Regions from separate parts of the Rhodoglobus sp. G.S.23 genome, predicted to be linked through region 2. Evidence: riboswitches for the same ligand, from Rfam matches in the RefSeq annotation. Region 2 holds a riboswitch; the other holds the start of a gene.
What was found. Region 2 has a riboswitch for glycine ahead of gcvT (glycine cleavage system aminomethyltransferase GcvT). Riboswitches for the same ligand answer to the same signal wherever they lie in the genome.

Region 1: it holds a riboswitch for glycine, as region 2 does, so the genes downstream of both, AC1ENN_RS04865 (L-serine ammonia-lyase) here and gcvT (glycine cleavage system aminomethyltransferase GcvT) in region 2, are expected to answer to the same signal.

Annotation. Positions count from the first base shown of each region.
Region 1 is NZ_CM155237.1:1,008,294-1,020,155, forward strand. It holds rRNA gene AC1ENN_RS04830 (16S ribosomal RNA) at 1-708, shown strand, start outside; rRNA gene AC1ENN_RS04835 (23S ribosomal RNA) at 1,218-4,334, shown strand; rRNA gene rrf (5S ribosomal RNA) at 4,514-4,630, shown strand; gene AC1ENN_RS04845 (IMPACT family protein) at 4,787-5,452, opposite strand; gene AC1ENN_RS04850 (SCO4848 family membrane protein) at 5,527-5,742, shown strand; gene folP (dihydropteroate synthase) at 5,876-6,781, shown strand; gene AC1ENN_RS04860 (pyrimidine reductase family protein) at 6,788-7,537, shown strand; gene AC1ENN_RS04865 (L-serine ammonia-lyase) at 7,534-8,988, opposite strand; glycine riboswitch at 9,136-9,231, opposite strand; gene AC1ENN_RS04870 (siderophore-interacting protein) at 9,353-10,180, opposite strand; gene AC1ENN_RS04875 (bifunctional alpha/beta hydrolase/OsmC family protein) at 10,286-11,542, opposite strand; gene AC1ENN_RS04880 (septum formation family protein) at 11,688-11,862, opposite strand, start outside.
Region 2 is NZ_CM155237.1:837,308-849,169, reverse strand. It holds gene AC1ENN_RS04095 (peptide ABC transporter substrate-binding protein) at 1-495, opposite strand, end outside; gene AC1ENN_RS04090 (CPBP family intramembrane glutamic endopeptidase) at 869-1,660, shown strand; gene AC1ENN_RS04085 (GyrI-like domain-containing protein) at 1,739-2,215, shown strand; gene AC1ENN_RS04080 (VOC family protein) at 2,261-2,686, shown strand; gene AC1ENN_RS04075 (VWA domain-containing protein) at 2,728-4,440, opposite strand; gene gcvP (aminomethyl-transferring glycine dehydrogenase) at 4,791-7,715, opposite strand; gene gcvH (glycine cleavage system protein GcvH) at 7,715-8,086, opposite strand; gene gcvT (glycine cleavage system aminomethyltransferase GcvT) at 8,089-9,246, opposite strand; glycine riboswitch at 9,281-9,383, opposite strand; glycine riboswitch at 9,385-9,505, opposite strand; gene AC1ENN_RS04055 (Lrp/AsnC family transcriptional regulator) at 9,581-10,012, opposite strand; gene AC1ENN_RS04050 (ornithine cyclodeaminase) at 10,143-11,174, shown strand; gene ctlX (citrulline utilization hydrolase CtlX) at 11,182-11,862, shown strand, end outside.

The sequences.
Region 1 (11,862 bases), 170 kb from region 2:
CATTCCACGGTTTCTGTGTCGCAGCTAACGCATTAAGTTCCCCGCCTGGGGAGTACGGCCGCAAGGCTAAAACTCAAAGGAATTGACGGGGGCCCGCACAAGCGGCGGAGCATGCGGATTAATTCGATGCAACGCGAAGAACCTTACCAAGACTTGACATATACGAGAACGGGCTAGAAATAGTTCACTCTTTGGACACTCGTAAACAGGTGGTGCATGGTTGTCGTCAGCTCGTGTCGTGAGATGTTGGGTTAAGTCCCGCAACGAGCGCAACCCTCGTTCTTTGTTGCCAGCACGTAATGGTGGGAACTCAAAGGAGACTGCCGGGGTCAACTCGGAGGAAGGTGGGGATGACGTCAAATCATCATGCCCCTTATGTCTTGGGCTTCACGCATGCTACAATGGCCGATACAAAGGGCTGCAATACCGCAAGGTGGAGCGAATCCCAAAAAGTCGGTCTCAGTTCGGATTGAGGTCTGCAACTCGACCTCATGAAGTCGGAGTCGCTAGTAATCGCAGATCAGCAACGCTGCGGTGAATACGTTCCCGGGCCTTGTACACACCGCCCGTCAAGTCATGAAAGTCGGTAACACCCGAAGCCAGTGGCCTAACCCGCAAGGGGAGGAGCTGTCGAAGGTGGGATTGGTAATTAGGACTAAGTCGTAACAAGGTAGCCGTACCGGAAGGTGCGGCTGGATCACCTCCTTTCTAAGGAGCATGTGCAACGCGTTTTTTCGTCCCTGCGGTATACACAGGGTTAGTGGGAAACGCATTATGTTGCCAAGTCGTACTGCCCTGTTCGGGGTAGACGGCGCTCATGGGTGGAACATTGACATTGTGGCCAGAGGAACTATTTTCTCTTCAGTACGCTGACTTCGGTTGGTAGGAACGAGGGTTTATGGGGGTGCTGGTCTTTGCACGTTGTTGGGTCCTGAGGGACCGGGCTCGGACTGAAAGGTTCGTGTTCGTACCTTAGGACCTGGGACATCGAAAGGTGTCTTTGGGTCTGATGGATCCTGGTCTTGTTTCCTGCAGGTTGGGGGATGAGGGAGGATACCGCCCGTATTTTGAGAACTACACAGTGGACGCGAGCATCTTAGATTCGACCGAAAGGTCGGATCACAAGAAATAACAATTGCTGTCATGCCTTTGGGTGTGGCAGTTCATTGGTCAATCTCGGCATTTAGGTGCCGCGATCGATTCTTATACTCATGTGATATCAATTTTCTAAGAGCAAACGGTGGATGCCTTGGCATCTGGAGCCGAAGAAGGACGTATAAATCTGCGATAAGCCTCGGGGAGCTGATAATAGAGCTGTGATCCGAGGATTTCCGAATGGGGAAACCCCGCTGGGCGTTGCAAGACGACTCAGTGACTCCCGCCTGAATATATAGGGCGGGTAGAGGGAACGTGGGGAAGTGAAACATCTCAGTACCCACAGGAAGAGAAAACAACCGTGATTCCGTTAGTAGTGGCGAGCGAAACCGGAAGAGGCCAAACCGATCATGTGTGATAGCCGGCAGGCGTTGCATGGTCGGGGTAGTGGGACTTTTCAGCTGTTACTGCCGTACAGCAAGAATTACAACGATATATAGACGAAGTGGATTGAAAGCCACGCCATAGAGGGTGCCAGCCCCTTAGTCGAAATGTGTCAATGGTTCGAAGAGTATCCCAAGTAGCACGGGGCCCGAGAAATCCCGTGTGAATCTGTCAGGACCACCTGATAAGCCTAAATACTTCCAGATGACCGATAGCGGACAAGTACCGTGAGGGAAAGGTGAAAAGTACCCCGGGAGGGGAGTGAAATAGTACCTGAAACCGTTTGCTTACAAACCGTTGGAGCAGCCTTAGTAGCTGTGACAGCGTGCCTTTTGAAGAATGAGCCTGCGAGTTAGTGATCAGTGGCGAGGTTAACCCGTGTGGGGCAGCCGTAGCGAAAGCGAGTCTTAATAGGGCGAAATAGTCGCTGGTTCTAGACCCGAAGCGAAGTGATCTATCCATGGCCAGGTTGAAGCGTGTGTAAGAGCACGTGGAGGACCGAACCCACTTCAGTTGAAAATGGAGGGGATGAGCTGTGGATAGGGGTGAAAGGCCAATCAAACTTCGTGATAGCTGGTTCTCTCCGAAATGCATTTAGGTGCAGCGTTGCGTGTTTCTTGCCGGAGGTAGAGCTACTGGATAGCTGATGGGCCCTAAAAGGTTACTGACGTTAGCCAAACTCCGAATGCCGGTAAGTGAGAGCGCAGCAGTGAGACGGTGGGGGATAAGCTTCATCGTCGAGAGGGTAACAGCCCAGACTACCAACTAAGGTCCCCAAGCGTGTGCTAAGTGGGAAAGGATGTGGAGTTGCACAGACAACCAGGAGGTTGGCTTAGAAGCAGCCACCCTTGAAAGAGTGCGTAATAGCTCACTGGTCAAGTGATTCCGCGCCGACAATGTAACGGGGCTCAAGCACACCACCGAAGTTGTAGATTTCGTATTATAGGTAAGCCTTCGTGGTTCAGCCGTACGGAGTGGTAGGAGAGCGTCGTGTGGGCAGTGAAGCGGCGGTGTAAACCAGCCGTGGAGCCTACACGAGTGAGAATGCAGGCATGAGTAGCGAAAGACGGGCGAGAAACCCGTCCTCCGAATGATCAAGGGTTCCAGGGCCAGGCTAATCCGCCCTGGGTAAGTCGGGACCTAAGGCGAGGCCGACAGGCGTAGTCGATGGACAACGGGTTGATATTCCCGTACTGACGAAGAACCGTCCCAACTAATCCAGTAATGCTAAGTATCTGAATCCCCTAGACCAATCCCTTCGGGGTGAGGCGTGGGGCCTAGCGTACGACCCTATTCTGGTGCGGTTAGCGTATTAACAGGTGTGACGCAGGAAGGTAGCTGAGCCGGGCGATGGTTGTCCCGGTCTAAGGATGTAGGGCGAACGATAGGCAAATCCGTCGTTCATTAAGCCTGAGACCCGATGGGTAGTCGTCAAGACGAAATCAGTGATCCTATGCTGCCAAGAAAAGCATCGACGCGAGGTTCAAGTTACCCGTACCCCAAACCGACTCAGGTGATCAGGTAGAGAATACTAAGGAGATCGAGAGAATCGTGGTTAAGGAACTCGGCAAAATGCCCCCGTAACTTCGGGATAAGGGGGGCCTAAGGCGTGAACGGATTTACTCCGGGAGCGCTGCAGGGCCGCAGAGACCAGTGGGAAGCGACTGTTTACTAAAAACACAGGTCCGTGCTAAGTCGCAAGACGATGTATACGGACTGACGCCTGCCCGGTGCTGGAAGGTTAAGAGGAACGGTTAGTCGTAAGGCGAAGCTGTGAATTTAAGCCCCAGTAAACGGCGGTGGTAACTATAACCATCCTAAGGTAGCGAAATTCCTTGTCGGGTAAGTTCCGACCTGCACGAATGGCGTAACGACTTCCCAGCTGTCTCAACCGCGAACTCGGCGAAATTGCACTACGAGTAAAGATGCTCGTTACGCGCAGAAGGACGGAAAGACCCCGTGACCTTTACTATAGCTTTGTATTGGTGTTCGGTGTGGCCTGTGTAGGATAGGTGGGAGACTGTGAAGCTTGGACGCTAGTTCAGGTGGAGTCATTGTTGAAATACCACTCTGGTCATATTGGATATCTAACTTCGAACCGTGATCCGGTTCAGGGACAGTGCATGGTGGGTAGTTTAACTGGGGCGGTTGCCTCCCAAAAAGTAACGGAGGCGCCCAAAGGTTCCCTCAACCTGGTTGGTAATCAGGTGTCGAGTGTAAGTGCACAAGGGAGCTTGACTGTGAGACTGACAAGTCGAGCAGGGACGAAAGTCGGGACTAGTGATCCGGCAGTGGCTTGTGGAAGCGCTGTCGCTCAACGGATAAAAGGTACCTCGGGGATAACAGGCTGATCTTGCCCAAGAGTCCATATCGACGGCATGGTTTGGCACCTCGATGTCGGCTCGTCGCATCCTGGGGCTGGAGTAGGTCCCAAGGGTTGGGCTGTTCGCCCATTAAAGCGGTACGCGAGCTGGGTTTAGAACGTCGTGAGACAGTTCGGTCCCTATCCTCTGCGCGCGCAGGAAATTTGAGAAGATCTATCCCTAGTACGAGAGGACCGGGATGGACGAACCTCTGGTGTGTCAGTTGTTCCGCCAGGAGCACCGCTGATTAGCTACGTTCGGAATGGATAACCGCTGAAAGCATCTAAGCGGGAAGCCAGCTTCAAGATGAGATTTCCATGGCTTAGGCCGAGAGACTCGCAGCTAGACTACTGCGTTGATAGGCTGGATGTGGAAGCAGGGACTAACGACCTGTGGAGCTGACCAGTACTAATAAGTCGATAAATTGATAACACCCCACCTCACTCGGCAGTCTTTGACTGTCGAATGGTGACTGAGAAGAATTCTCGCGTCCACTTTGTGGTTCCCGATTTACGGTCGGGAACTGCGCCCAGCACACACTGCTGAGCCCCACCCTAGGTGGAAGCTCTGTGATGTGAACTGGCCCAGACTGATACATAAATCAATAGTGTTTCGGCGGCCATAGCGAGAGGGAAACGCCCGGTTACATTCCGAACCCGGAAGCTAAGACTCTCTGCGCCGATGGTACTGCAAGGGGGACCTTGTGGGAGAGTAGGACACCGCCGGACTTCAATTGTAAAATAGCCACACCCTTCGGGGTGTGGCTATTTTGCGTTAACCACCCAACAACAGCGCAACTCCGCCACAGAACAAACCGCGAGTTTGACGCTCACGCCAGCGATTGACCGTCGAAGACACCGCAGGTCCGACATACGCTCGGTTACTTAGGCTTGCAGTTCCGCGTCAATCCATTCACTTCCAGCAGGCTCGAGCGAGTGATGACCCGAGGTGATGCCGGCAACCATGGCAGCCAACGCACCTTCGTCATCGATCGTTGATGCGACAGTCATCACAGCAGAGACTCCATAGTCAGTGCCGAGAACGGCAACGTCATTCTGCCGAAGTTCCGCCTCAATGCGACCCGCATCCGAATGGGGAAGTGTCAAACGAAAAAGCTCGCGCCGCTCACGAAGCACGAGCATTTTCTTCGCCCTAGCGTCGTCGACCGCAAGTGCTATGGCATCCGAATAGGCCCGGATGAGGCCGCCAGTGCCCAACAGAGTTCCGCCGAAATAGCGACTGACTACGGCAACGCAATCGATCAGATTGCGACCGGAGAGCACATCGAGAATTGGGCGGCCAGCCGTTCCGGACGGCTCGCCATCATCGTTCGATCGCCGCACCTGATGAGGAGTTGCGCTCGATCCCAGTATGAAGGCAGAGCAGTGATGGCGTGCATCCCAGTGCTCCTTGCGGGCTGTCTCAATGACTTCGCGGGCCTCAGCCTCAGTAGCAACGCGCACAATGCGGCCAACAAATCGGGAGCGTTTGACCTCGAACTCCGACTGGACTTGAGCGCCGATGCCGCCGCGTAAAGTGAGCTCCTCCATCAGCCCATTGTCGCGCACGTCAGAGCAGCAGCGTGACGTGAGATCGCCGCTGGGCCGCGTAGGCTGGGATCATCATGGAGCTGTTTGCCGCAATCATCCTCTTTGTCAGTGCTGCCTTCAACGTTGTAGCCTGGCCCCAGTTCTTCCGACGCGTAAGCGCTGACTCTCGGGCACGGGATGCGGCCGGCAAGCCGACGGCGTTCTACCGGGTGCACGCGGTGCTGCTCGCTATCGCGTTGCTTATTGCCGCAGCATCCGTTGTGGCGGGAACGCTGCTGTTCATCGGCTAAGGCCCCTCTCAACGGCACTCCTGCGTCGTTGACGGATAGTCGGGTCGTCGCAAAAAAGGAAAATGCGACCAAGAACCTACTTCAGGGGGTGCTCTCGATGCGCTTGTCAGCATCATCGCCCAGTATAGGGAGTATGAGTTTTGCGCTGCCGCCGCTCCGGCATCCCCGTCGCACCATTGGTGACCGCCCGTTCGATTTTTCCCGGCAGGTTGCGGTGATGGCGATCGTCAACCGAACCCCTGACTCCTTCTACGATTCGGGGGCCAACTTTGCCCTTGAGGATGCGGTCGCTGCGGCCATTCTCGCAGTGAAGCAGGGAGCTGACTGGGTCGACATCGGGGGAGTTCCCTTTGCGCCAGGTGACCCTCTGAGCGTTGAGGACGAAGCAGCGCGTGTTGTTCCTGTAGTGGAAGAGCTGCGGGCGCAATCTGATGTCGTAATCTCCGTCGATACTTTTCACGCAGAGGTTGCGCGTCGCAGCATTGCGGCCGGTGCCAACGTGATTAATGACACCACTGGCCTGAGCGACCCCGACCTCGCCGCCATAGTGGCTGAGAGCGATGCATCCCTCGTGCTTGTGCACTCGCGCGCGCGGCCGCGGACCCAATTCGCGCGACCTCAATACGAGGACGTCGCCGCTGAAGTCCGTGACTTCTTGGCCGAACGGGTGCAGCGCGCCACCGCCGCGGGCATCTCCGAAGAACGACTATTTGTCGACCCAGGACATGACCTGAATAAGAACACCCTGCATAGTCTTGAACTCACACGACACCTCGATGTCATCACCGCACTCGGCCTGCCAACACTCGTGGCGCTTTCTAATAAAGACTTCATCGGCGAAGTGCTCGACAAACCGAAATCTCAGCGCCTCGAAGGTTCACTAGCCGCAGCCGTGGCTTGCGTATTGAACGGTGCGCGAGTGGTTCGGGTGCACGAAGTGGCAGAGAGCGTCGCAGCCATACGCATCGCTGAAGCCATTTTAGGATTGCGCGAGCCTGCGCAGCTGAAACACAACATGTCCGACGCAAATGAGAGGTAGAACCTGATGGAGGCCGCATCCGAAATTCGTGCATTGACTGCTGGCAGCGAACTGAGCGACCAACAGCTACTGGCAAGCTATGCGGTCGCGGATCGTTCGGTGCCGTGGTTACGGGCCAACTTTGTCTCAAGCATTGATGGTGCAGCAACCCACGAGGGTACGTCAGGCCCACTCGGGACTGCGACGGACGCGCGAGTTTTCGCACTCTTGAGACGGCTTGCCGATGTCATTGTCGTTGGTGCGGGAACCGTTCGTCAGGAAGGCTACCGAAATTTGGCCTTAGACCATGATGCAGCGGAATGGAGAGTGGCCAACGGCCTCGCAGCCCAGCCACGGTTTGCCATCGTTAGTGCATCCTTGAGGCTTGAGCCCAAGGATCTTGCTGGCTACGCTGTGCGTCCATTCGTGATCACAACGGAGAGCGCGTCACCGCAGGCGCGTGCAGCACTTGAGGAAGTCGCCGATGTAGTCGTTGCCGGCGACACCGAGGTCGATACTGTCGAGTTGAAGCATCTCCTTGCCGATCGCGGCTACCCCCAATTGCATAGTGAGGGCGGACCAACACTATTTGCGACGATGGTCGCTCAAGGCGTGGTCGACGAACTCTGTCTGACTATTAGCCCGCGCATCGAAGGCGGTTCTGCCCGTCGCATTGTGGACGCTGCCGATGCAGCTCCGCAAGAGATGGCACTGGCGCAAGCACTCGGTGGCGATGACGGCGCACTACTACTGCGCTATGTGCGTGCCGCGCGTTAGCACTCCACAACATTGACAGCGAGACCGCCCATGGAAGTCTCTTTGTAGCGAGAACTCATGTCCTTGCCCGTTTCAGCCATCGTAATAATGACCTCATCGAGTGAAACCCGGTGCGTGCCGTCGCCCCACAGTGCCATTTTCGCGGCGTTGATTGCCTTGGCCGCCGCAATAGCATTTCGCTCGATGCAGGGGATCTGTACAAGACCACCGATGGGGTCACAGGTCAGACCAAGATTGTGTTCCATCGCGATTTCGGCGGCGTTTTCTACCTGTTCTGGTGTTCCGCCCAAGATCTCGGCTAGTCCCGCCGCGGCCATTGATGATGCGGAACCAACTTCACCCTGACATCCAACTTCAGCACCCGAGATCGATGCCATGCGCTTGTAGAGCACCCCAACGGCGGCGCTGGCGAGCAGGAAGCGCACTGTCGCATCATCCTTTACTGCCTGGTCAGCGTCTCTCATGCCGGGAGCATAGTGAGTGGCATAAAACAGCACCGCGGGGATGATGCCTGCTGCGCCGTTTGTTGGTGCCGTGACGACGCGACCACCAGAAGCGTTTTCTTCGTTGACGGCGAGAGCGACCAAGTTGACCCACTCTTGCCAGAAGGCGGGGTCACGGTCGGGGTCTTCGCGGCGGAGACGAGCGTGCCAGTCGGGTGCCCGTCGACGCACATTCAGAGTGCCGGGAAGATTGCCGGTGCGCTCAAGGCTGTTGTTCTTACACTCATCCATGACGTCACGAATGTGAAGGAGTCCTGCAGCGACTTCGTCGTAACTGCGGCGCGCGAGTTCATTTCGAAGCATCACGCCGCTGAAGCTCAGCCCCTCAGCCCGGCAGTGAGCCAAGAGCTGGGCCGCAGTACGGAAGGGTAGGGGATCAGCAACCGCTGCGGGGCCGGTGGAAGAGCTGCCGTCGCGGTTGTCACCCTCCCGGTAGATGAAGCCGCCACCAATGGAGAAGTAGGTCGCTTCAAGGACTGCAATGTCATCTTTGTCGTATGCGGCAAATCGCATACCGTTCGGATGTCCGTCGAGAACTGTGAGCGGGTGGAGTGCGATCGCGCCCTCCGTGAACGGAACTTCGTGTGCCTCCGCAAGCTGCAGGACGCCCGTGCTCTCAATTCGTTCGAGAATCTTTTCCATCTCTGCTGGAAGAACCTGGTCGGGTAGTTTGCCCTCCAACCCGATGAGCACAGCGCTCATCGTGCCGTGACCAGCACCGGTAGCGGCGAGAGAACCATAGAGCCGGACCTGGAGCGACGTGACAGCGTCGAGCATCCCGTGTTCGGCAAGGTCGGCAGCGAATGATGCGGCAGCACGCATGGGGCCGACGGTGTGGGAGCTAGATGGGCCAATGCCGACCGTGAACAGGTCGAAGCTGCTGAGGGGCACCTCTTCGAGCGAGGGTGTCGGTACTTCGGTTCGGGGCGTCAGATTGCGAATTGGCACGGTGACTCCATTTCTTCACCACACATCTTCGTGCGGGCGTCGTTGAGTCCTCTCCGCTCTGTATCGGGCCTGAGAGTTTCCGCACGCTTGTGGCGTTACGTTGCCCCGTCGGCGAGTCGGACAGGGCCGACTACTTTTCAGAGTTGCCTAGCCACTGCGGTACTGGTGCCTGAGAGATTCCCGGAGAGGGTTTGCTCCTACGGCGCCAACCAACGATCGGAAGGGCTCTCCCGCAGCGGTATGACGGCTGTTCACTTGTGCCATCAGCATACACTTCGGTCGAGAACGACGACCGGCTATCTGGCGGATGCTGAGGCGCAATTGAGCAAGCAGTCAGGATGCGCAGCGCGAGTGCGTGCCTCTTTTAGTCTTCCGGATCGGTGGGATCGAGCGGTTCATGGTGGTCAGCATTCGTGACTCCTCGACGCCAGTAGCCATCTGCTGAAACCTGCTGTTTGGGCAGACCCAGTTCTCGGCGTAGGTAGCGGCGCAAAGGGACAAGCGTTGTGGCTTCGCCAGCGAGGAAAATGTAGGTCGATTCGCCAATCTCTCCGAGTGCCCGGAGCGCAGCGTCGAGTTGGCCGAGCCCGTCGCGGCGGTAGAACCACTCAGCAGACATGCGTGCTTTCTGTTCGGGGCTGAAATAGCTCTCGACGGTCTCATCGGCAACATCAAACAACGCAGTGACGTGCACCGAAGTGGGAAGCATATCGATCCACCGCGAGCTGGTTGGCAGAGCGGTTTCGTCAGCGATAAGGATTACGTGCGTTGCGCCACGGGGGAGCAACTTTGACCCACGGGGTCCAGCGATCACGAGAGGATCCCCGATGCGGGCGTGGCCGGCCCAAGCGGAAGCGGGACCTTCATCGCCGTGAACAACAAAATCAATATCAAGCTCGTGCTGACCCTCTGAGCTGCGGAAACCGAGAGGCGTGTAATCGCGGGAAATCACGACACCGCCCTGGGGCTTGCTGATGCCAGACTCGGTCATGACGGGAGCGGAAAGCTCTCCAGTCGAGGGGTCAGGAAAGAAGATTTTGACGTGGTCGGCAGGTCCGCTGGCCACGAACCCGTCGAGTTCGTCACCGCTCAGGGTGATGCGAGCGATGGTCGGCGTGGGGTGGCTCACCGCGCTAACAGTGACCCGGCGGATGATTAGGGGGTGCTTGGCGGAATCGCGTTCAATGGTCATAGGCGGTTGGCGCGAGGGCCGGCTCATTTCATCTTAAAATAAGGGTTGCCTAATAACTCTATAGCGAGACTGCTGAGAGTTCTAGGCGATGTCGATAGGTGGTCGCTACCCTGTCGCCGCGGTAACGCTGGTTGTGATTGAAATCTCGCCCTCCAAGGTGCGATGCACCGGACACTTATCGGCAATCACGAGAAGCGCCTGACGTTGCTCGTCGCTGAGATCGCCGTCAAGAGTGAGCTCGCGCGTAATGTGCTCGACGGTTCCCTCGGTGGCCGTGCAATGCTCGCAGGTCGCGGCATCCAGTCGCTCGCGAGTCAAGCGCACGCTCACCCCCGTCAAGGGCATCTTCTTGCGATCGGCGTACATGCGGATGGTGATCGACGTGCAGCTTCCGAGACCGGCAAGAATCAAATCGTAGGGACTCGGTCCGTGGTTTTCGCTGAGCGGTGCAGGCTCGTCAGAGATGAACTCATGCCCCGATGCGAGTACTCGCTGTTCATATCGAGCTGGACCGCTTTCGCGGACAATAACTGAACGACCGTCGGTAGTGACAGCGGCGCTCGGCTCGATGACGGTCATCGGGCCTTCGGCTGAAGTCGGGGTCTCAGCACCGTCGAAGGCATAGCGAGCAGCCCAGGCCGCGATGATGCTTGCAGCGAAGGTCGCATCGTCGCGGTTGCTGAGCAGGTGATCCGCTCCGTCGAGTGCAACAAAGGATTTGGGGTGCCGAGCAGTTTCGAAAATCTCGCGTGCGTTGTCGATGCCCACCGTCTGATCGATGGGGGAGTGAACGACGAGGAGTGCTGCATCCAAATCTCGCAACCTCGCGGACTGCGGCTGAGCGGCAATGTCGTCGAGCAATTGCTTGCGAATGCGAAACTCACGCCCGCCAAGCTGAACCTGGGCTTCGCCGCGACTCTCGATTTCAGCGTTCGCAGCACCGAACAGGTTTGTGATGTGCGAAGGGTCGCTTGGGGCGCCGATCGTCACCACCGCGCGAGTTGAAGGAATGCGATGGGCGGCAGCGAGAACGGCAGCGCCGCCGAGCGAGTGCCCGATCAACAACGATGGCGCGCGGTAGTTGTCTCGCAAAAACTCAGTCGCGGCAACGACATCTTCAATGTTCGACGTGAAGTTTGTGTTGGCAAAGTCACCGTCAGATCCGCCAAGCCCTGTGAAGTCAAAGCGCAGAACTGCGACCCCGTAGTCAACGAGCGCTCGCGAAATACGGGAGGCGGCGAACGAGTCTTTTGAACACGTGAAGCAGTGGGCAAACAGCGCGAATGCTGCTGGTGTGCCCTCAGGAAGTTCCAGTCGGGCAGCGAGCATAGTGTCGTCGGATCCCGGAAATTCGATCTTCATTGTTGCTACCGCCCTGTGTTCGAGGAACTACCAGCGTTTCTCATCCGGCTACTGGTTGCAACACCATCGCGGTCACCAATTGTTCCCTTGACGAATAGAGCGCCTATCGAAGATACAGATCTTCGACAGCCGCTCGCACGCAGTCTTATTTTGCGACTCCAGCGAGAGACCCTGTGATCTGGTTTCCCTCATAGTCATAGGCGATGCAAAGAATCTCGCGATCTCCGTCAGCCCAGCTTCTCTCAGTGGGGTAATACCAGGAGTAGTCGTACATCGAATCCTCGTAATTCACACCGATGAACGACTCGAACTCGACAAGG
Region 2 (11,862 bases):
TGCAACAGTGAACTCGGTGTCGCTAACGACGTCGAGGCCAGTCAGCTCTGAGTTCTCGTCATAGCTGAAGCCCTCGATGTTGTCGAAGAAGTATGACGAGCTCTGTGCGTTGTCGAGCAGTGCGCCGTAGGACCATGCCTTGACGAACGAGTCAGCTGTGACCGGCTCACCGTTGGTGAAGGTCCAGCCATCGTTGAGCGTTACGGTCCAGTTTTGTCCATCTTCGGACTCAATTGACTTCGCAACTTCATTCACTACATCGCCGTCAGCGGTGTACGAAACGAGACCAGCGAAGATCGAAGTGATGACCTTGCCGCCACCGGTCTCGGTGGTGTTTGTCGGAATGAGCGACTGCTGTGGCTCACTACCGTTTGTGGTGATGATCGCGGCGCTGTCGCCCTCTGCGGGCTCCTCGCTTGCCGAGCACCCCGCAAGAACTAGTGCCGAGGCTGACAGCAGCGCGACGGCGCTGAAGCCTATGCGTGATCTTTTCAAAGTTTCCTCCTGTGCAGAATTTTGCTAACGGCACGGAATTTGTGGCGCCGCACCGCGCTTGATAGTTCACACCCTAAACGGGGTATTGCCCCATTCAAAACTGTAGAGCCAAACGTTACACACCGGTAACGCCCGTGATGATTATGTGCGGAGGTTGCAGTATTTTCGCGCACAAACCGCAGCGGACAGTGAAATAGTGCGCAAACGCTCGGTGACTGGCGCACAGCATCGTGAGTTAACATCGATCCATGGCGGCCTCCTGCACTACTAGCGAGCGATCACGAGACGAGCTCATCCTCGACGCAGAAAGCCTATTTAGCGGTCGTCATCGCTCCACGATGGCAACCCCTGCCTGCGCCACGCGCGACCCCGAATGACGGCGTCGTCGCCTCTCGCACAATCGCGAGGCAAGCTCTGGGCGGAGATCTCACTTGTGCTCGCGCTCTCCCTTGGGGCATCCGCTATCTACTCTGTTGTATCGATCAGCGACAGACTCACCCGCGCCGTACCGCTTTCGGAACAAACAGCGACGCTCAACAGGTCGCTGAGCGAGCGCCCCAATTTTGATCTGATTTACCAGCTACTGGGGATAACTTTCGACCTCGCACCTGTCGCCCTCGTAGCCTTTCTGCTGTGGAGCGCAACCAAACCGAGATTGTCTCGATTGGGAGTGGACTTTACCCGTCCTGTTCGCGATGGCCTCAGCGGTTTTGTGCTTGCCCTGGTCATTGGTATTCCGGGCATTGCACTCTACTTTGTGGGTCGAAGTCTCAGCATCACAGTCGATGTGGATCCAGCAGCACTCCTGCAGCACTGGTGGACAGTGCCTGTGCTCTTACTCTCAGCACTCCGCGCTGGCATCACCGAAGAAATTATCGTGATCGGATACCTGTTTGCGAGGCTCACAGATGTGGGCTGGAGTCGCTCGCAAATCATCATCTCGACATCCCTACTTCGAGGCACCTATCACCTCTATCAGGGCGTCGGCGCGTTCGTGGGAAACGTCGCGATGGGCCTGCTTTTCGGTTGGCTCTACTCGCGCTACCACCGAGTGCTTCCACTCGTCATCGCGCATACGCTGATCGACGCCGTGATTTTCGTAGGCTATGGCTGGGCGGTCGGCACCTTCCCCAACTTCTTCGGATCAAGCGATTCAGCCAACTAGCGCCCCTCAGGTTCACGCCAGCCAACCTCCAACCATTGCAGGTACCTTTCGATCGGCATGGAGCGTAAAGTGTCGAACATGGCGCAGGAAATAGCTGTTGAAACCGTGCCAACCCGGCTAGTGGCCGGGATGGATTTCTCCACAACCATGGAGACATTGCCTCGCGACATGACTGCCGCGATCAAGAATCTCTTCGCTCAGGTCACCGAGTCGCACGTGACCGAGGCCGGCCCCGTCATTGCCGTCTACACCGAAGCGATGCACCCGGACCGTGCGTGGATGTGCGAAGTGTGTGTTCCTGTTGCCGAAGCTTTCGCTGAGCATCCGACCCTGCGTTGCCACGAGCTCCCTGGCGGCGTTGTCGCGACCGTCACTCACGTCGGTTCCTACGACGGACTAAAAGACACCTACGAAATGGTCTTCGCGTGGTTCTCCGAACACGGCCACACGTATGCAGGAGCACCACGCGAGATCTACCTCAATGGCCCCGATGACGCTCCCGAGGCGCAATTGCGCACCCGGCTGGAGTTTCCGGTCGTACTCGCGAGTGCATAATGCTGCGCGCCCTTCAGGCCCGCACTCCCCGAGGAAGGAACGACGATGAAGTCCAATCCCTATGTGAGCTTCAGGGACAACGCTCGCGAAGCGCTAGCGTTCTATCAATCTGTTTTCGGCGGCACCACCGAGATCCACACCTTTGCCGACTTTAACGCGAGCGAAGATCCCGAAGAACAAGAGTGGGTCATGCACGGCCAGCTCGAATCCCCCGCCGGAATTACGCTGATGATGGCCGACACCCCCAAGGCCATGGAATACTCCCCTGGCGGATCGATGTCCATCTCCATCGCTGGCTTTCTCAGCGAAAAAGCGGCCCTAGAGGCCTATTGGGAGAAGCTGTGTGACGGCGGCCAGGTGACCATGCCCCTCGGAAGCATTGCCGACTGGGGCGGAACCTTCGGCATGGTCATTGATCGCTATTCAGTTACTTGGCTAGTGAGCATTAGCGACGACAACGAGACTCGCTAAGCGTCACGCGTTCGATCGGCAACTCTCACCGGTAATTGACGCTACGAACAGTTCGGACGACAAGCACGCTGGGTGAGAGCATCCACGAGCACCTTGCCGAGATCCTCTGGAACAGCGGCTGAATAGGCCGCTCCGCCCGTTGACTGCGCAATTGTCTTCATGGATGCGAGGTCAGTGTCTGGGCCAAAACCGATCAGGAGCACCGGGACGGGCTTCGTCGGATCTTCAATTGCCTTGAGACTGTCAAGAAGCGTCTGCAGATCAATGCCGTTGTCATCCTCGTTGTAGCCATCGGTGATGAGCAGAACCGAGTTGACCTTCGAGGGATCGTAATCTTCTTTGACTCTCTTTACCGCCGCCAGAATGGTGTCGTAGAGGCCTGTGTATCCATAGATTCGATCCGGCAGCGACGCAATAACGCCGTTGATCTGCTTCACGTGCGCGGGATCAGAGAGCGGAGCAATCGGCGACAGATCTTCCCAGTCTTGACTGCCAACACGGTTCTGCGAGAAAACCCACACACCGAGTTCAGCCTCGCCAGAGAACTTTGACAGCGCCTCGCTTGCGGCGAGCTGGAACACGTCAATTCTTCGAAGCCCATTGTTTGCCGGATCGAGCATAGAACCAGAGGTATCAATCACAACGAGAAGCCGCGAACGAAGAGTGAGAACACTCCACGCGCGCAGAATTTCAATCTGAACTGCCGCGCTTGCGGTCGGCTGAGCCGCGGTTGAGGTTTCTGTAACCCCGGCCATCCGCAAATCACCCCCACCATCAGCATCGCGGAAACCCGCATCGGCGAGCACGTCAGCCGCAGAACGCGCTGCCGCTGACAGCGCGGTGAGGAGTTCCTTCGGAGCACCCGCCGTCACCGGCGCGCTCTCATCAACGGCAACAGCATCCTCGCCGTCACCGGCTGCACCGGCGGACTCTTGGGAATCACCGATCGCAACGACAAAGGGGTACGTCAATTCGACTGTTCCATCTGTCGGATAGAGCGCGACTATCGGCGCTGCTGACGACGACGAGTTGTGAGCTGCGACATCGCGCTCCGTTGTCACGACAACAGTAGGAACTGTGGCCTCTGCGGCAAGCTCGAATGCGGCCTCTGCGGAAGATGGGATTGTCTTGCCCATAGCGATCATCGCCCCGGCAAACTGTCGCGGATCAGTCTCAGACGAAACCGACTTCACTTGAGCAAGCCCGGCGAGACTTGCGGCCGACGACTCCGGATCGGGCAACAGAGTGCTTACTGTTCCAGATAGCAAGGTCGCCCACGACAGCGGAGTCTCGGCAAGGGCCGATACCTGTGACGCTGAGCTAGCAAACACCACAGGCGTGCTCGCAATATTGTCGTACGTGTCGAATTCTGGTGCGGCACGGCCTAAGGAAATCGCCGTAGTCGCTGCGCGATCGAGCCAAGCGCTCGAGTCGGGAACCCACGCATCCAGGTCTCCAGCAACACCAGTAGCGAAGAGTGCTGCAGTGTCCGCAGAGACAAGGGAACGAATCTCCGTTGTCGTGCAGTTGACGGAAGTCTCATCAAACTCTGCCGCAATGATCGTGAGCGCCGGCGCGATCGATGGATCCGCAGCAACAACGATTGACCGCCTATCGTTGCATCCCCCGGCGATCGAACCGAAAGCGCTACCGAGCCACCCGACAGCACCAAACTGGATTCCCGCAACGGCCACTGCCACAACGGAAACCAGCACGATCGGCACCATCCACCAGCGTCGCTTAAGCCTCTCCAAGAAAGACTTTCGGTGTCGATGCCGGCGGCTAGTCACGAGGGTCTCCAGTCGGTGAAGCGGCGCAGGGAGGTCGTCGGGTCGACCTCACGCCGTACACCAGACGGACACTACAACATGAAGCGAGAAAATATCCAGCAAATCACGAGAAAATCTTCGCGCGCACAAAGCGATCCCAGTAGATCACTGTGTCCCGCATTCGGGGGACACATTTTTGCGTCGCCCAACCTTCGTCTCGACGCTCCACGAGCGAGGGATTAACCGCGTGAGGCGCATGCAGAAACGGACTGGACCGATTCCGCACGCGCCTCACGTCGACTAGCGAACTAGCAGACAGACCGTGACCAATACTTTTAGTGCGCGAACGCCTCAATGGGCGGGCACGAGCAGACCAAGTTTCGGTCGCCGTATGCGTTGTCGACACGACCAACCGGTGGCCAATATTTGCCAGACACGAGCGAAGTCAGCGGATAGACCGCTTGCTCGCGCGAATAGGCATGCGGCCAATTGCTCGACACCGCAGACTGCGCGGTGTGCGGTGCATTGACGAGAGGATTGTCGTCGGCCGGCCACGTTCCGGCCGCCACGGCATCCGCTTCATCCTTGATCGCGATCATTGCGTCGATGAAACGATCGAGCTCAGCGAGGTCTTCACTCTCGGTCGGCTCGACCATGAGGGTGCCCGAGACCGGGAACGACATCGTCGGGGCGTGGAAGCCGTAGTCGATCAAGCGCTTTGCGACGTCGTTATTGTCGATTCCTGTCGCTTCCTTGAGCGGACGTAGGTCGAGAATGCACTCGTGAGCGACAAGTCCGTTGTCTCCGGCATACAGCACTGGGAAGTGCTCCCGCAGGCGAACTGCGATGTAGTTGGCCGAAAGCACAGCGGCACCCGTTGCAGCCTTGAGGCCCTCCGACCCCATCATGCGAACATAGGCCCACGTGATCGGCAGAATGCTAGGGCTGCCATAGGGTGCAGCGCTGATTGCTCCCCCAGCGTGAACATACGGGCCAGCTTCGCCGGTCTGCATGTCAAACGCAGGGTGGTGATGGCTCTGAGCCATCGGATGTCCTGGCAAGAATTTGGCCAAGTGCGCTTTCGCGACAACCGGTCCAACACCTGGCCCGCCACCACCGTGAGGGATGCAGAAGGTCTTGTGCAGGTTGAGGTGGCTGACGTCGCCGCCAAAGTCACCGAACCGCGCATAACCGAGCAGGGCGTTGAGGTTGGCACCATCAACGTAAACCTGTCCACCAGCGTCGTGCACCGCCTGCGTGATCTCACGCACTTCGTGCTCGTACACACCGTGAGTCGAGGGGTAGGTGATCATGAGGGCAGCGATTTCACTCGCGTGCTCGGCGATCTTGGCACGCAAGTCTCCAAGGTCAACGTTGCCGAGGTCGTCACAGGCCACCACAACGACGCGCATTCCGGCGAGCACTGCGCTGGCAGCGTTCGTGCCGTGTGCACTCGAGGGGATGAGGCAGATTGTGCGGTCTAGGTCGCCGTTGGCTCGGTGGTAGCCCCGAATCGCGAGGAGGCCAGCAAGCTCGCCTTGGCTGCCAGCGTTCGGCTGCAGCGACGCGGTGTCGTAGCCGGTCACTTCGGCAAGCCACGATTCCAGGTGCGAAATCATGACGAGATAGCCGGAGACATCTTCCGCGGGTGCGAAGGGGTGGATGCCCGCAAACTCTGACCAGCTCACCGCTTCCATCTCGCTTGCCGCGTTGAGCTTCATCGTGCACGAGCCCAACGGGATCATGCCGCGGTCGAGCGCATAGTCCTTGTCGGCGAGGTACTTGAGGTAGCGCATCATGCTCGTCTCCGAGCGGTGCGTGTTGAATACCGGGTGGGTGAGGTACTCGCTCGTGCGGTTAAGAGCGTCGGGGATGCTGACATCCTCTGGGCTGTAGGAGAAGCCATCATCAAGCCCGAACGCCTTCGCGAGGTCGTTCTTCTGCGACGCGAAGATACCCTCGTACGGCTGTGTCGAGACTTCATCGAAGCTCAAACGCACGGTGTCGGCATCCACAACATAGAGAAGGATGTCGAGCTCGAGCGCCTTGGCGGCAATTGCGTGTGCTTGCCCCTTCTTGGTTACCGAAAGGGTGTCGAAGAACGTCTCATTTTCGACCGTGTAGCCCGCAGCGGTCAAGCGTGCTGCGAACTTCGCCGTGTCGTGGTGGATGCGCTGGGCAATCCGCTTGAGGCCCTGGGGGCCGTGATAAACGGCGTACATCGAGGCCATAACGGCGAGCAACACCTGAGCTGTACAAATGTTGGAGGTCGCCTTCTCGCGGCGGATGTGCTGCTCCCGAGCTTGCAACGACAGACGGTAGGCGGGGTCGCCAGCCGCATCCTGAGACACACCAACAAGTCGCCCAGGAAGCTGACGTTCGAGCCCCTTGCGCACCGACATGTAACCGGCGTGCGGTCCACCGAAGCCCATCGGAACACCGAAACGTTGTGTCGTTCCGACAGCAACATCGGCACCAAGTTCACCTGGCGACGTGAGAATCGTGAGGGCGAGCAGGTCTGCGGCAACAACAGCGAGTCCGCCGTGAGCCTTGACCGCCGCAATAACTTCGCTGGAATCCCACACACGACCGCTAGCGCCCGGGTACTGGATGAGCGCACCGAAGCATTCCGGTAGCTCAGGGTTCGCTCCCAGCGTTGCCAGGTCAAGCTCAATAAGCTCGATACCGACAGCCTCCGCCCGATTCTCCAACAGAGCCTTGGTCTGAGGAAGAGTGTCAGCGTCGACGATAAACACGTTCGATTCCACGCGAGTAGCACGGCGAGCGAGCAGCATGCCCTCGACAGCCGAAGTGCCCTCATCGAGCATCGAGGCGTTCGTCGTCGTCATGCCAGCAAGATCAGCAACCATGGTCTGGAAGTTAATCAACGCTTCAAGGCGCCCCTGCGAAATCTCGGGCTGGTACGGCGTGTACGCCGTGTACCAGCTGGGATTTTCGAGCACATTGCGCTTGATGACGGCCGGCGTAATGGTGTCGTAGTAACCGAGACCAATCATGCTGCGACGCACCTTGTTCGCGTTGCCGAGGGCACGCAGTTCGGCGAGCGCTTCCCGCTCCGAAGCCGGAGTAGGGATCGTGGAATTGACGACCGGGGTCTGGTGGATCGCTGGCGGAACTGCGGCATCGACAAGGGCTTCGAGGCTGTCGTAGCCGACGGCGGCAAGCATGCTCGCCTGAGCGGCAGCATCCGTGCCGATATGACGGTCGGCGAAAGTGCCGCTGATGTAAGGGTTGGGCATTATTCGCCTGTCAGTGCGGTGTATTCGTCGAGGCTGAGCATCGACGGAAGTTCGGTGAATTCGATCTTGACCAGCCAGCCTTCGCCGAAAGGGTCGCTGTTAACGAGTTCTGGGCTGTCGGAGACGGCGTCGTTGGCTTCAACGACGGTTCCCGTAACGGGAGCGAAGAGTTCACCTACCGACTTCGTTGACTCAATTTCGCCGACAATTTTGCCTTCAGCGACGGTGGCGCCCACCTTGGGGAGGTCGACGAAGACGATGTCACCGAGCTTGCCCGCGGCAAAATCGGTGATGCCGATGGTCGCAACGTTTCCATCAACGAGCACCCATTCGTGCTCGGCGGTGTACTGCAATTCGCTCTTCTCAGCCATGATCAGGCCTCTCTCTTATAGAAGGGTAGGGAAACAACGGATGCAGCAATGCGACTGCCCCGCACATCAATGTGAAGCTCGGTGCCGATCTCGCTCACGTCGGGATCGACGTAGGCCATAGCGATCGGGTGACCCAGAGTCGGCGAAAGTGCACCGGAGGTAATGATTCCGACCTCGGTGTCGCCGTGGAAGATGAGATAGTCTGCGCGACCGGCACGACGGCCCTCGGCGGTGAGTCCGACGAGAACGCGAGCACCGGCATCCGGTCCTGCTTCGATTGCAGTGCGGCCAACAAAATCGCCATCCTTGCTGAGCGCAACAACACGGCCAAGACCAGCCTGAACGGGGAAGGTGCTGAGGTTCAACTCGTGACCGTACAGCGGCATGCCCGCTTCGAGGCGCAGAGTGTCTCGGCACGCAAGGCCGGCGGGCACGAGACCGAGAGGTTCGCCAGCGACCGTGAGCGCTGCCCAGAGGTCGGCTGCGGCATCCACCTGAATGTAGAGTTCGAAACCGTCTTCGCCGGTGTAACCGGTGCGACCAATGATGAGGTCGGTGCCGGCGAACGTTGCGGCCGTCTCGCGGTAGTACTTGAGTTCGTCAAGCGGCGTAGCGAAGTCGGTGAGACCGGCAGTCGCTTCGAGAATCGCCCGCGAAACCGGGCCCTGCACAGCGATGAGCGCGTAATCGTCACTCTCATCGGTGACAGCAACATCAAAGCCCGCAGCGCGCTCGGAAAGTGCCACCGCTGCGGCAAAACGGTTCCCCGCGTTTGCGACAACCAAGAAGTGATCATCACCGAGACGATAAGTGACGAGGTCATCAATGATTCCGCCGGCCTCGTTGAGCAGCAGACTGTATTTTGCCTGAGCCAAGGCGATGCCGGAAAGCTTGCCAGCGAGCGCGAAGTCGAGAAACGCACCAGCATCGGCACCACGCACATGAATTTCGGCCATGTGAGAGATGTCAAAAATGCCGGCTGCCGTGCGCACCGCATGGTGTTCGGCAAGGTCTGAACTGTATCGCACCGGCATCATCCACCCGGCGAAGTCGGTGAAGGTGGCACCCAACCGCTCATGAATGCTGTTCAGCGGCGAATACCTCACGACAGCAGGTGAAGATTCAGCTGGTGATGCTGCAGAATTTGATACATCGGTCACGGAGTTCTCCCGGCGCGTGGCTAGTGAATAGAACTCCCCCTCTGTGATGAGCCTGAGAGCTTCACGCACCTTCAAACTAGTGCGCTTTCACCGTCGGCGGAACCTCATGGTGATGCGAGGTTCTCTTTCCAGAGTGGCCAGTGCGATGCGGTACATGAACCTGAGAGATTGGCGGGGAGGCTTGCTCCTTCGGTGCCGTGCTGGCGTCTAGTCAGAAAGATGACCAACGCCGTGTGCCCGGCTCTCCCGCATCGTGTTGCGGCCCGATGTTCAGTTGTTAGCTCAGCATAGCAATGCTGGGCGGATGCTCGCGCCTCTGTCACTGCCAAAAGGGTTAGAGGAGCGCTGAGCTGAGCAGCAAACTCGTCTCACTGTTGACGACGCCGTCAACGTTGCGCATGCTCGCCAGCACTCTGTCGAAGTTACTCAGGCTGTCGGTGCGGATGTCAGCGACGAGATCCCAGGCGCCATTTGTGGTGTGGAGTTCGTGAATCTCGGGAACTCCGCGCAGCTTGCGAATCACGGCATCCGTCGACCGCCCCTCGACCTCGATGAACGATATTGCTCGAATAGTCGACGGGTCCCGGTCTTCGCGAATGCGAACCGAGAACCCGAGTACCGTTCCACCACTAACGAGGCGGTCAATACGACTAGTGACGGTTGCCCTCGTGACGCCAAGTCGGCGTGACAGGCTCGCTATTGACTCTCTCGCGTCGGCCCTGAGGGCGGCGAGAAGACGTCGGTCGAGATCATCCAATTGAGGCATGAGCAAATTGTACAATAGCGCTCTCAATTTTGCTCAGTTGTTGTGAACTAATCGCGTCTAATGGTTGTTGTGTGTGCATAGTGCATATTCGTAACGTGGGAACCAGCAACACCGAAACGAAGGGAGTGACATGGTCCACTATGTAGACGTCAACAACATGGGGCGCTGGATTGCCGACACCGGAATCGAGCCAATCATTATGGGCATCGTCAGCTACCTTGAGCAGGATTATGCCAAGTGGCCTCAGTTCGACAAGTCCGCTCGCGTTGCCGCTCATTCGGCAGAGGGCGTTATCGAGCTCATGCCAACAAGCGACGGCGAAACGTACGCCTTTAAGTACGTTAACGGCCACCCCTCAAACCCAGGAAACGGCTTCCAGACCGTCACCGCTCTCGGCATGCTCGCGCGAGTTGACAACGGTTATCCCACATTCTTCTCAGAGATGACGCTGCTCACAGCGTTGCGTACCGCGGCAACATCGGTACTCGCCGCTCGCGCCCTTGCTCGCCCTGACGCACAAGTGCTCGCCCTCATCGGCACCGGTACCCAGTCAGAATTCCAAGCACTCGGATTCCGCGCAGCCTTTGGTATCACCGAGTTGCGCATCTGGGACACCGATCCCGCTGCCCTCGACAAGTTCATCCGCAACCTTGAACCACTCGGCTTCCAGATTGTGCGCGCGACCTCTGCAGCGGATGCCGTTTCTGGCGCCGACATCGTCACCACCTGCACGGCAGACAAAGCGAATGCCACAATTCTCACCTCCGACATGATCGAGCCGGGCATGCACCTCAATGCAATCGGCGGCGACTGCCCAGGTAAGACGGAGCTCGAAGCGTCAATCGTGCGCGACGCAACGGTGTTTGTTGAGTTCCCCGAGCAGACCCGCATCGAGGGTGAGATTCAGCAGCTCGAAGCAGACTCGCCGATCACCGAACTGTGGGAAGTCTTGGCTGGCCGCGCTGCCGGTCGCACCTCGCCAAGCGAAGTGACCCTCTTCGACTCTGTTGGTTTCGCGATCGAAGACTTCTCAGCGTTGCGCTACGTTTTCGATGCTGTTCGCGGCACCGATTACGCGACAGATCTAGATCTCATCGCCAATCCCGCCGATCCGAAGGACCTGTTCTCACTCGTCTCGCGCGCACCAGCGCTGACCGCGTAGGCCCTCAGTGAGCGTTCAAGCGCCGTCCGCCGCCGTTCTCATTCGCCCGCATCTGTTTACACCGAATAGTCAGACCGCGAGCGACAACGCATTCCAGTCGACCGATCCCACCCGCACTCCGGATGAGATTGCTCGCGCCGCGTATGCCGAGTCGACGATGGTGGCGGAGACGTTGCGCGACGCTGGTGTCAACATCCACGTGTTCGAAGACACGGAGAGCACGCGCCCCGATAGCGTGTTCCCCAATAACTGGTTTTCAACGCACAGTGGCGGCCGTGTTGCGGTCTACCCCATGTATGCACCGAATCGTCGCACTGAGCGTCGCACCGATGTCGTCGAAATGCTCAAGCACGACTTTCGCGTGCAAGATGTTGTCGACTATTCCGGTCTAGAGCACGACGGAATTTACCTTGAGGGCACCGGTGCGATGGTCATCGACCACACCAACCGGGTTGCGTATGCGGCGGAGTCGCACCGCGCGAATCCGCTCGCGCTGGAACGCTTTTGCGCCTCATTCGGCTATGAACCGATGATGTTTGAGGCCCGTGATAGCCACGGGGTGCCGATTTATCACACCAATGTGATGATGTGTATTGCCACGGATTTCGCGATGATCGGTCTCGATTTGATTGCTTCTGGCGATCGTCGGATGGAGATCGCGGAGCGCTTGACGGCACCGGGACGCACT